Regions from separate parts of the Aquamicrobium lusatiense genome, predicted to be linked through region 3. Evidence: predicted binding sites of a transcription regulator. Region 3 holds the regulator's gene; each other region holds the start of a gene.
The links. The regulator PhoB, encoded in region 3, activates phosphate uptake and scavenging genes when phosphate is short. The targets are predictions, from matches to a motif close to TGTCATNNANCTGTCAT.
Positions count from the first base shown of each region.

Region 1 (3,276 bases), 2.3 Mb from region 3:
ACCATTCCCAAGGGCTGGGAGCGCTCATCGACCGCCGTGGCTTTGCTGGGAGCGGTGAATGCCGCCCTTGCCGTGCCGAAGGATGAATTGCCAAAACTGCCGAAACAGCAGCAGCAGCCGGAGGGCACCAATGCCGCGGCCGAATTGCTGAAAGTGCTTCTGAAGATCATCGCCGAACAGCAAGGCGTTGCCGCAAAGGTGCTGGCATCGAGCGATGACATCGACCAGATCGCCGCTCATGGTGAGAAAGCGCAGGTACCGGCGCTGCAGGGCTGGCGACGGGCGGTGTTCGGCGAAAAGGCGCTGCGTCTTGTGCGCGGCGAAATCGCCATCAAGTTCGAAAAGCGCAAGATCGTGCTGCTGGAAGTCTGAGCCGGATACTCCGGGTTCAGTGCATGGTGGTCTGGTCTGTCTCAGACAGCTCCGGCCAGATGCAAGGCAAACCACGCCCACAAAAGCACCAGAACCAGAAAGCCGCCGCCGAACAACATGCCGCGCCGCGACACGCGGTTGCTGGTGACATGTTCGAACGCGTGCGCATAGCGCAGCAGCACGAACAGCCACGCCAGTATCACGGCAATCCATGACACGCCCGCCGTTACATAAAGCGCCAGACAGACGGCATGGAACAGCACCGGAAGCTCGAACTGGTTCATGATGTTGTTCGACACTGCGGCGCTGACTTCCGGCTCGCCGCCGGAGCGCAGCTTCCACTGGCCGCGCGCCACTGAACCGTTCAGCATCGCCTGCCGGCGGCGCATGCCAAGCAACGCATACATGATCGCCACCAGCGCGAAATGCGCCACCATCGGCCACAGAATTGCGATCGGGTTCATGTCGTCAAATCCACGTTGCGGGCCGCGCCCGGCTGGTATGCCCAGTGTCAGGATAGTTCAGTTTGCCTTCCCCCATCTAATCACAGCTCACCGGATTGCAAAAGAAATCCTCATTCATCCTTCAGCGCGTTGTATTCCGCCGATTCTGATAAGACGGAATTTTAAAGTAAAACAAATATTGTTCATTTATATAATTATATTTTACTGAAAAAATTAATGAAAATCCGACGAAATTCCGAATGATAATCCGATTTATGATTTTCAAAATATGTTTTTCTGAAGTATTGAATTGGCGGCAGATCAAGAGACATTCTTGCATCGACGACACACCGTACAGCTCTGTCATGGGAGTGTTATCTCGCGGCGTTAGGTGCCGTTGCAGCGTAACTGCCAGCCGAAAGCGAGCCCCATGACCATTCTTCAACGACGCCAGTTTATTGCCGGTACGGCAGCGGCTCTCATGGCCCCTGCGGTCTTTGTGAACCGCACCGCCGCCCAAACGCCTGCGGCGTCCCTCTTTCCGTTTTCGGTGGCCAGCGGCGATCCGACCGCCAACAGCGTGGTGCTATGGACGAAGCTGGCCAGAGCCGCCGATGATCTCGAACTCCTCTCCAGACTGCCGATCGATGTGGAATGGATTGTGGCCCAGGATGAGCGCCTGTCGAAGGTCGTTTGCAGCGGCACAGGCAGCGCTTTGCCGGAATATGGTCACTCGGTCCATGTCGATGTTCAGGGTCTGCGCCCGGATCGCTGGTACTGGTATGCGTTTCGCATTGGCGGTGAGATGAGCCCCATCGGCCGGACGCGCACGTTGCCGGCTGCGGATGCGCTGGTGTCGCGGTTTCGGTTCAACGTCGTCTCCTGCCAGCACTGGGAAAACGGCTTCTTCGATGCCTATGACGGCATGGCCGACGACGATTCTTCGCTGGTGCTGCATCTGGGCGATTACATCTACGAAGTCGGTCGCGGTGGTGTGCGCACGCACGAGACCGACAAGCCGCTCAGAACACTCGACGACTATCGCCGTCGTCATGCGCTCTACAAGACCGATGCGGCTCTGCGGCGCGCGCACGAGCGATTGCCGTTCATGGTCACGCTCGACAACCACGATGCGCTGACAGAAGACTCCAGCGACGCCGGCGAACTGGCGCATCGCGCCGCCGCGTATCATGCCTGGTACGAGTTCCAGCCGGTGCGCCATGCGCCTGCCCTACACGCTCCGACCATGCCTGTCTTGCGGGGTCTCGATATTGGCGACCTGCTGCGGATCAGCATTCCGGATACCCGCCAGTTTCGTGATTCGGAAAGTGTGTGCGCTTCCGGATCTGACAAGGATTTCGCCTTCGGCGTGTTCCAGAAGCCGTGCGAGGCAGCCGAAGATCCGCAACGTTCCATGCTGGGCGTCGCGCAGGAAAACTGGCTGGATGCGCGCCTTTCGGGTTCGCAGGCAAAATGGAACGCCATCGCCTCAACCGTGATGATGAGCACCTTCGACATGGATCACGAAGGCGAGCTGTATCGCTATTTGCAGTCGTGGGACGGCTATCCGGCCGCCCGGCAACGCATTCTCGACCGTATTGAAGGTTCCAGGGTCTCAAATCCGGTTTCGATCGCAGGCGACATTCATTCAACGCTGATTTCGGAAGTCACCCGCCGCGCGGGCGAGGAGCCAGGCAGGTCGCTGATGACGGAATTCGTAGGCACCTCGATCAGCTCACTCTGGCCGGAACCTCTGGCCAGGCCCATGCATGATGCCCTGCCCGCCAACCCTCAGGTTCGCTACTATGAAAGCCAGAAGCGTGGCTACATGCATTTCGACGTAACGCCGGAAAGCCTGAACGTAGAGATGCGCGCAATCGACCGCACCGACCAGCCCGGCGGCACCGTCCATACCGACAGGACATTTGTTGTCGAGAATGGTCAGGTGGGCGCGAAGTCTTAAAGCGCGCGGCAATGAAGCTGGCGATGCGTGCTATCGCGTCAGCCAGCGCTCATAGTCCGAAACCAGAAGGTGAGCCGGCTCCACATCTTCCTCGATCTCGGAAAACCGGCCGATGGGGTCGCGGAAGATGTTGTCGGTGAGGTCGTCGTTGACGGTGGAGACCTCGCCGATCAGAACGTCGCCGCCCTCGCCCCAGAATGCGTGCCATACGCCCGGCAGCAAGGTCACGCTCTCACCGGGATCGAGCTTCAGAAGACCGCCGGCGGGAAGCCTGCGGATGGTTCCGTCTACGGGAACGGACACTTCGGCATGTGCATCTATCCCACCCTCTGTGTCGGGCATGAACAGCTCCAGCACGAGCTTGCCGCCGCCGCGGTTGATGATGTCCTCCGCCTTGATGACATGGCGGTGCATCGGCGAGAGCTGGTCCTTGCGCGAGATCATGATCTTTTCGGCATAGAGCATGCCGGCACCCTTGCTCATATCCTCGAAGCGGCC
Region 1 covers NZ_JACHEU010000001.1:2,378,548-2,381,823, forward strand. Annotated here, with positions in the region: gene rnd (ribonuclease D) at 1-372, shown strand, start outside; gene HNR59_RS11445 (MAPEG family protein) at 414-836, opposite strand; gene HNR59_RS11450 (alkaline phosphatase D family protein) at 1,246-2,778, shown strand; gene HNR59_RS11455 (D-lyxose/D-mannose family sugar isomerase) at 2,809-3,276, opposite strand, start outside.
Region 1: a site for PhoB is predicted at 1,177-1,193, ahead of HNR59_RS11450 (alkaline phosphatase D family protein). Genes of this name have one in related genera too.

Region 2 (3,276 bases), on a different contig from region 3:
GGTTCGGGAAAGTCACTGACGGCGCGCACCATCATGGGCCTGCTGCCCGAAGCCGCGGAGGTGACGGCCGACCGGCTCAGCCTTCAGGGCGACGATCTGCGCGGCCTCAGGGAGAAGGATTTCGCCAGGCTGCGCGGCAAGCGCATGGCGATGATCCTTCAGGATCCCAAGCAATCCCTCAATCCGATCATGACCGCCGGCCAGCAGATCGTCGAAAGCTGCCGGCTGCATCTGGGAGATTCCCGCCGCGCCGCGCGCGAGCGGGCGCTGGAACTCCTGCACAAGGTTCGCATCGACAATCCGCAGCGCGTCTTCGGTCTCTATCCGCACGAGGTTTCGGGCGGAATGGGCCAGCGCATCATGATCGCCATGATGCTCGCCGCCGAACCCGACCTGCTGGTGGCCGACGAGCCGACTTCGGCGCTCGACGTTTCGGTGCGCGCCGAAGTGCTGGATCTGATCGAAAGCCTCGTCGTCGAACGGGGAATGGGGCTCATTCTGATCAGCCATGATCTCGATCTGGTCAGCGCCTACAGCGACAGGGTCGTCGTGATGTATTCCGGCCGGGTGATGGAAACCCTGCCGGCCTCCGAACTGGCAAAGGCTTCCCACCCCTATACGCGCGGCCTCATCGGCTGCCGGCCACCTCTCGACCACAGGGTGGAGACCCTGCCTGTCCTGAAACGCGATCCCGCATGGCTGTCATGAAACACGCAAGACCAGTCCCTGTAAACGCGCCGGCGAACGCGCTCGACGTAAAGAACCTCTGCGTCACCTATGGCTCGGCACGCGTCGTGAACGATGTCAGCTTCTCGGTCGCACACGGAGAATGCCTGGGCCTCATCGGAGAATCCGGCTCCGGCAAGAGCACGATCCTCAAAGCCCTCACCGGAACCGCTCCGGCCGCCGGCATGATGGAAATCCTCGGCATGCCGGCCTCCGCAAGGGCCAGAGACAAGCGGCACACGCGCAGTGTGCAGATGGTCTTTCAGGACCCTTACGCGGCGCTGCATCCGCGCCATTCTGTCGAGCGGATTCTGGAGGAGCCGCTGGCGATACAGGGCATAGGCGACCGCGAGGCGAAGATCCGCGCCAGCCTGGCCTCCGTCGGCCTGCCGCTCGGCTTCCGCTTCCGATATCCGCATCAGCTGTCAGGCGGGCAGCGTCAGCGCGTCGCCATTGCGCGCGCCCTCATTCTCGAACCCGAAGTGCTGCTGCTCGACGAGCCGACTTCGGCGCTTGACGTATCGGTGCAGGCCGAAGTTCTGAACCTGCTCGCAAAACTCCACCGTGAACACGGCCTGACGATGTTGTTTGTCGGACACGATCTCGGCGTCATCGCCCATATGTGCGCACGTGTGATCGTGCTCAACAAGGGCGAGCTGGTGGAAACCCTGATGCGCGACCAGATCTATTCCGGTCAGGCCACCCAGCCCTACACGAAGCAACTGCTGCGCGCCACGAAGCTGGAGCAGCGTTCCGCCAACCGGAACATCGCGTAGAGCATCCTGCAGCCGGATGGAGACATCCGGCGTCGCATGAATGCATGCCCAAACAAAGAGACAGAGCATTTCTGGGAGAAGCAGAAATGCTCAACGCAGCCGCGAGGACCTTTCTCTCCGCAATGCGGCCGCAGCGATGCGGGCGGCCGCAGCCGTCATATGCATGTAACCAGCTGATGATAGTCGGCCCGGAACGGTAGGTGCGAGATTCCGACATCCGGTGCAGGGTGGAGCTTCACGCACGGATCGCGTTCCAATCCGGACCAGGAGAGTTTCATGGATTTCGACAACAGCAGCGCGGTATCCTGGCTGAGAGCCGAGATGGAGGACGCCCTCGACGAGGATTACGAACTCGAACTGTCCGAACCCGCGCTTTCGGCCGAACTGGCGAAGATCTACCGGAAGGCGCACCCCGACTCCCTCAATCGCCAGACCTATTTCCTGGAGCTGATCCGGCTTCAGTCCGAGCTCATCAAGCTGCAGGACTGGGTATCGCACTCGGGGGAGAAGATCGTCGTGCTGTTCGAGGGGCGCGATTCCGCCGGCAAGGGCGGCGTCATCAAGCGCATCACCCAGCGGCTCAACCCGCGCATCGTGCGGGTGGCGGCCCTGCCGGCGCCGAGCGACCGCGAGAAGACGCAGTGGTATTTCCAGCGCTATGTGCCGCACCTCCCCGCCGGCGGCGAGATCGTCCTCTTCGACCGCTCCTGGTACAACAGGGCCGGCGTCGAGCGGGTGATGGGCTTTGCCACGCCGGAACAGGTCGAGGACTTCTTCAACGACGTTCCCGAATTCGAGCGCATGTTGCTGCGCTCGGGCATCCGGCTGGTCAAATACTGGTTCTCGATCACCGACGAAGAGCAGCAGATGCGTTTCATGATGCGCATCCATGATCCGATGAAGCAGTGGAAGCTGTCGCCGATGGATCTGCAGTCGCGCGTGCGCTGGGAACAGTACACCAAGGCCAAGGAAGAGATGTTCGAGCGCACCAGCATTCCCGAAGCGCCCTGGTACATCGTGGAAGGCAATGACAAGAAGCGGGCGCGGCTGAACTGCATCGATCATCTGCTCAACCAGATCCCCTATCAGCCGGTGCCGCACGAGGAGATCAGCCTGCCGGAGCGCGTGTTCAATCCCGAATATGAACGCGCCACGCTGCCGGGCGAACTCTACGTTCCGCAGAAGTACTGACCGCGAAGCCGGGGGCTGGGGTCAGCGCCGGGAGGACGACGCCTGTTGACGCCCTGCCCCGGGCCCTGTCCATAATGCGGCAGCCCCGCCCGTGGGGGCGCCAACAGTGCCTGTCGTCCGGGCTATATCCCAAGTCAAGCAAGGCGCAGCTCGCATGATGCCGGAAACTGAACTCAAGCTCGAACTGACGCCGGACAACGCCGACGCCTTCCTGGCCTGCGATCCGTTCGCAGAGGAGGCATCCCTGCTGCGGCAGCGGGCCATCTACTTCGACACGCCCCGAAACGACCTTGCAGCGGCCGGCTTCACGCTCAGGGTCAGGGAGGCGAACGGCGCGCGTATCCAGACGGTGAAGGCCGGAGGTCCGGCGGCTGGCATGTTTGTTCGCCGGGAGTGGGAGCGGTCCGTACCGGATGATCGGCCGGTCTTCGATGACACCCTGCCGTTCCTCTCCATGCTGGGCGCGAAAGTGCAGGACATTCGTCCAGTTTTCGAAGTCCATGTCGGACGCATGGTCTGGAACGTCGTTCAGGATGACGCGACGATCGAGGTCGTGCTGGATCGCGGCGAGGTCATGGCCGCG
Region 2 covers NZ_JACHEU010000003.1:89,030-92,305, reverse strand. Annotated here, with positions in the region: gene HNR59_RS16120 (ABC transporter ATP-binding protein) at 1-708, shown strand, start outside; gene HNR59_RS16115 (ABC transporter ATP-binding protein) at 696-1,502, shown strand; gene ppk2 (polyphosphate kinase 2) at 1,779-2,693, shown strand; gene HNR59_RS16105 (CYTH and CHAD domain-containing protein) at 2,848-3,276, shown strand, end outside.
Region 2: a site for PhoB is predicted at 1,656-1,672, ahead of ppk2 (polyphosphate kinase 2). Genes of this name have one in related genera too.

Region 3 (3,276 bases):
CTGGAAAATGCCGTGAACGCCAAGGTGGCCGCCGTCAACGAACCCATCAAGATGCGGGGCGAGAAGGTCGGCGTCTTCTATGGTGACAAGCAGGCCCTGTTCGATGTGGATCTTCTGGTCCGCCAGAATCAGGTGACGGCGCTGATCGGTCCCTCGGGCTGCGGCAAGTCCACCTTCCTGCGCTGCCTGAACCGCATGAACGACACCATCGACAATGCGCGGGTCGTGGGCAAGATCACGCTCGACGGCGAGGACATCTACGACCGCGACATCGACGTGGTGGAACTGCGGTCGCGCGTGGGCATGGTGTTCCAGAAACCGAACCCGTTCCCGAAATCGATCTATGAGAACGTTGCCTATGGCCCGCGCATTCACGGCCTTGCCCGCAGCAAGGCCGACATGGATGCGATCGTGGAATCGAGCCTGAAGCGCGCCGGCCTCTTCAACGAGGTCAAGGACCGCCTGCATGATGCCGGCACCGGTCTTTCCGGCGGTCAGCAGCAGCGCCTGTGCATTGCGCGCGCCATCGCCGTGTCGCCTGAAGTGATCCTGATGGACGAGCCCTGCTCGGCGCTCGATCCGATCGCCACCGCACGCGTCGAGGAACTGATCGACGAGCTGCGCGAGAACTACACCATCGTCATCGTCACCCACTCCATGCAGCAGGCGGCGCGCGTCTCGCAGCGCACGGCCATGTTCCATCTCGGCAATCTCGTTGAGGAAGGCCCGACCGAGAAGATGTTCACCAACCCCGACGACAAGCGCACGCAGGACTACATCACCGGCCGGTTCGGCTGAGTGTTACTGCGGCCATTCCAACAGACGAGGAACGTATAATGGGTGCTCATACGGTGACCGCCTTCGACGACGATCTTGGCGAGATCGAAGGGCTGGTGCGTGACATGGTCAGCCTTGCCGGGTCTATGGTCGATGAGGCGACGCAGAGCCTGATCGTACCGGACACTGCGCTGGCCCAGCGCGTCATCTCCGAGGATGCGGTGATGGACGAGTTGCAGCGTCGTCTGGACGACCGCGCCATCACACTGATCGGCAAGCGCCAGCCGATGGCGCAGGACCTGCGTGCCATCGTGGGCGCGATCCGCATGGCCGGCGATCTCGAACGCATCGGCGATCTGGCCAAGAACATCGCCAAGCGCGTCGATGCGGTCGGTCAGTCGAGCGTGCCGCGCGCTTTCGCCCGCTCCATCGAAGACATGTCCGAACTGGTTCTTGAGCAGGTTCAGGGCGTCATCGACGAATATGGCGCGCGCAACCCGGAAGGGCTGGTGCGGCTGCGCGACGAAGACGAGCTGGTCGACGTCAAATACACCTCTGTGTTCCGCGAACTGCTGACCTACATGATGGAGGACGCGCGCAACATCACGGCCTGCACGCATCTGCTTTTCTGTGCGAAGAACCTGGAGCGCATTGGCGACCACGTGACCAATATTGCCGAAAATGCCTATTATGTGCTGACCGGCGAGCAGTTGCCGGCTCATCGTCCCAAGCAGGACGAGACTGGCATACCGGCACCTGCGGTTTGAAGCAGGATCGAGGAGACGAAGCATGATTGCACCCCGCATCATGGTGGTTGAGGACGAAGAGCCGTTGGGCGTGCTTCTGCGCTACAACCTCGAAGCCGAAGGCTATCAGGTCGAGATCGTCACGCGCGGTGACGAGGCCGAGTTGCGGCTGCAGGAAAACGTGCCGGACCTTCTGGTGCTCGACTGGATGGTTCCGGCGATCTCCGGCATCGAACTGTGCCGGCGCCTGCGCATGCGCGAGCAGACCGAACGGCTGCCCATCATCATGCTGACGGCGCGCGGGGAGGAAAGCGACCGGGTGCGCGGCCTTTCCACCGGCGCCGACGACTATCTGGTCAAGCCCTTCTCCATGCCCGAGCTGGTGGCGCGCGTGAAGGCGCTTCTGCGCCGCGCCAAGCCGGAAGTGCTGTCCTCTGTGCTCAAGGTGGGCGACATCGTGCTCGACCGCGAACAGCACCGCGTCTATCGCAAGAAGAGCGAGATCCGGCTGGGGCCGACCGAGTTCCGCCTGCTCGAATTCATGATGCAGCATCCCGGCCGCGTCTTCTCGCGCGGACAGTTGCTGGACAATGTCTGGGGCGAGACGATCTACATCGACGAGCGTACTGTCGACGTGCATGTCGGGCGGCTGCGCAAGGCCGTCAACACCGGCCGCATGCCCGACGTGATCCGCACCGTTCGCGGTTCAGGCTACGCGATCAGGGAAGAGTGACGGGCAGGGAAGAGTGACGCGCGGCCGGGCCGTCCTGCAGGGACCGCCCGCCGGCAAAAATCCGGTCATCGACATAAGTCAGCGCGCGCATGGCGCAGCCTTCGCGCAGCAGGGCGATCTGGTCCGGCTCGATGCTGAAGCTGATCGAGCCGGAATGCTGGCCGCCGGCAGTGCGTGCGATGGCATCGCGCAGGGACGGTTCGATCAGGTCGAAGGCGGCTGCATTGAGGCCGACCAATGCCACCGGGGCAGGGTCGATGAGCGCAAACAGGCTGCCAAGGCCGAAGCCGAGCGCTTCGCCTGCGATGCGGAACGCCTCGCGCTCGCGTCCTTCATGGTCCCGGGCCGCTTCCGCCAGCGCCCGCATCTCCGCTTCCCCGATATCGCCCCGGGGCTCCTCGTTCTGGTCATGGCCGGCGGCGCTGCGCCAGATGGCGTAGCTTCCTGCATAGGCTTCGATGCAGCCGCGCCGCCCGCAACGGCACAGCGCCCCGTCCGGCCTATGGACCATGTGTCCGAATTCGACGCCCGAGGAATGGGTGCCGGTGAACATCTCGCCCTTGAGCACCAGCCCCATGCCGATGCCGTGCGAGAGCAATATGGCGATGAAATCGTCGCGATAGCGGGCCGGATCGCGCCAGCGCAGCGCCTCGGCCATCATGTTGCAGTCGTTCTCCACCGTTACGGGAACAGAGAATTCCGCTTCCAGAATGTCGGCGAAGGGGATGTCCGTGTGCGGGGTGATCGGAGACCACAGCATGGAACGCGCTTCCGCGTCAGTAATGCCCTGAACGGCAAAGACGATACGCAATGGCGGGCCAGCCTTTGCTGCGGGGTGAGCAAGGCATCGTTGAAGCACTGCCACGCATTCGCCGATCAGTGCCTCGCGGGAGAGGGCGCGCGTGTCGAGCCGCAACTGCTCTTCGTCCAGAACAGCTCCCGAATAATCGAGCCGGACGGCGGAGAGGCTGTTGAGGGACAGCATCAGCGTTACCACGCTGGCTGCTGCGGGGTCGAGTT
Region 3 covers NZ_JACHEU010000001.1:64,951-68,226, reverse strand. Annotated here, with positions in the region: gene pstB (phosphate ABC transporter ATP-binding protein PstB) at 1-798, shown strand, start outside; gene phoU (phosphate signaling complex protein PhoU) at 837-1,544, shown strand; gene phoB (phosphate regulon transcriptional regulator PhoB) at 1,567-2,256, shown strand; gene HNR59_RS00390 (ROK family protein) at 2,243-3,276, opposite strand, start outside.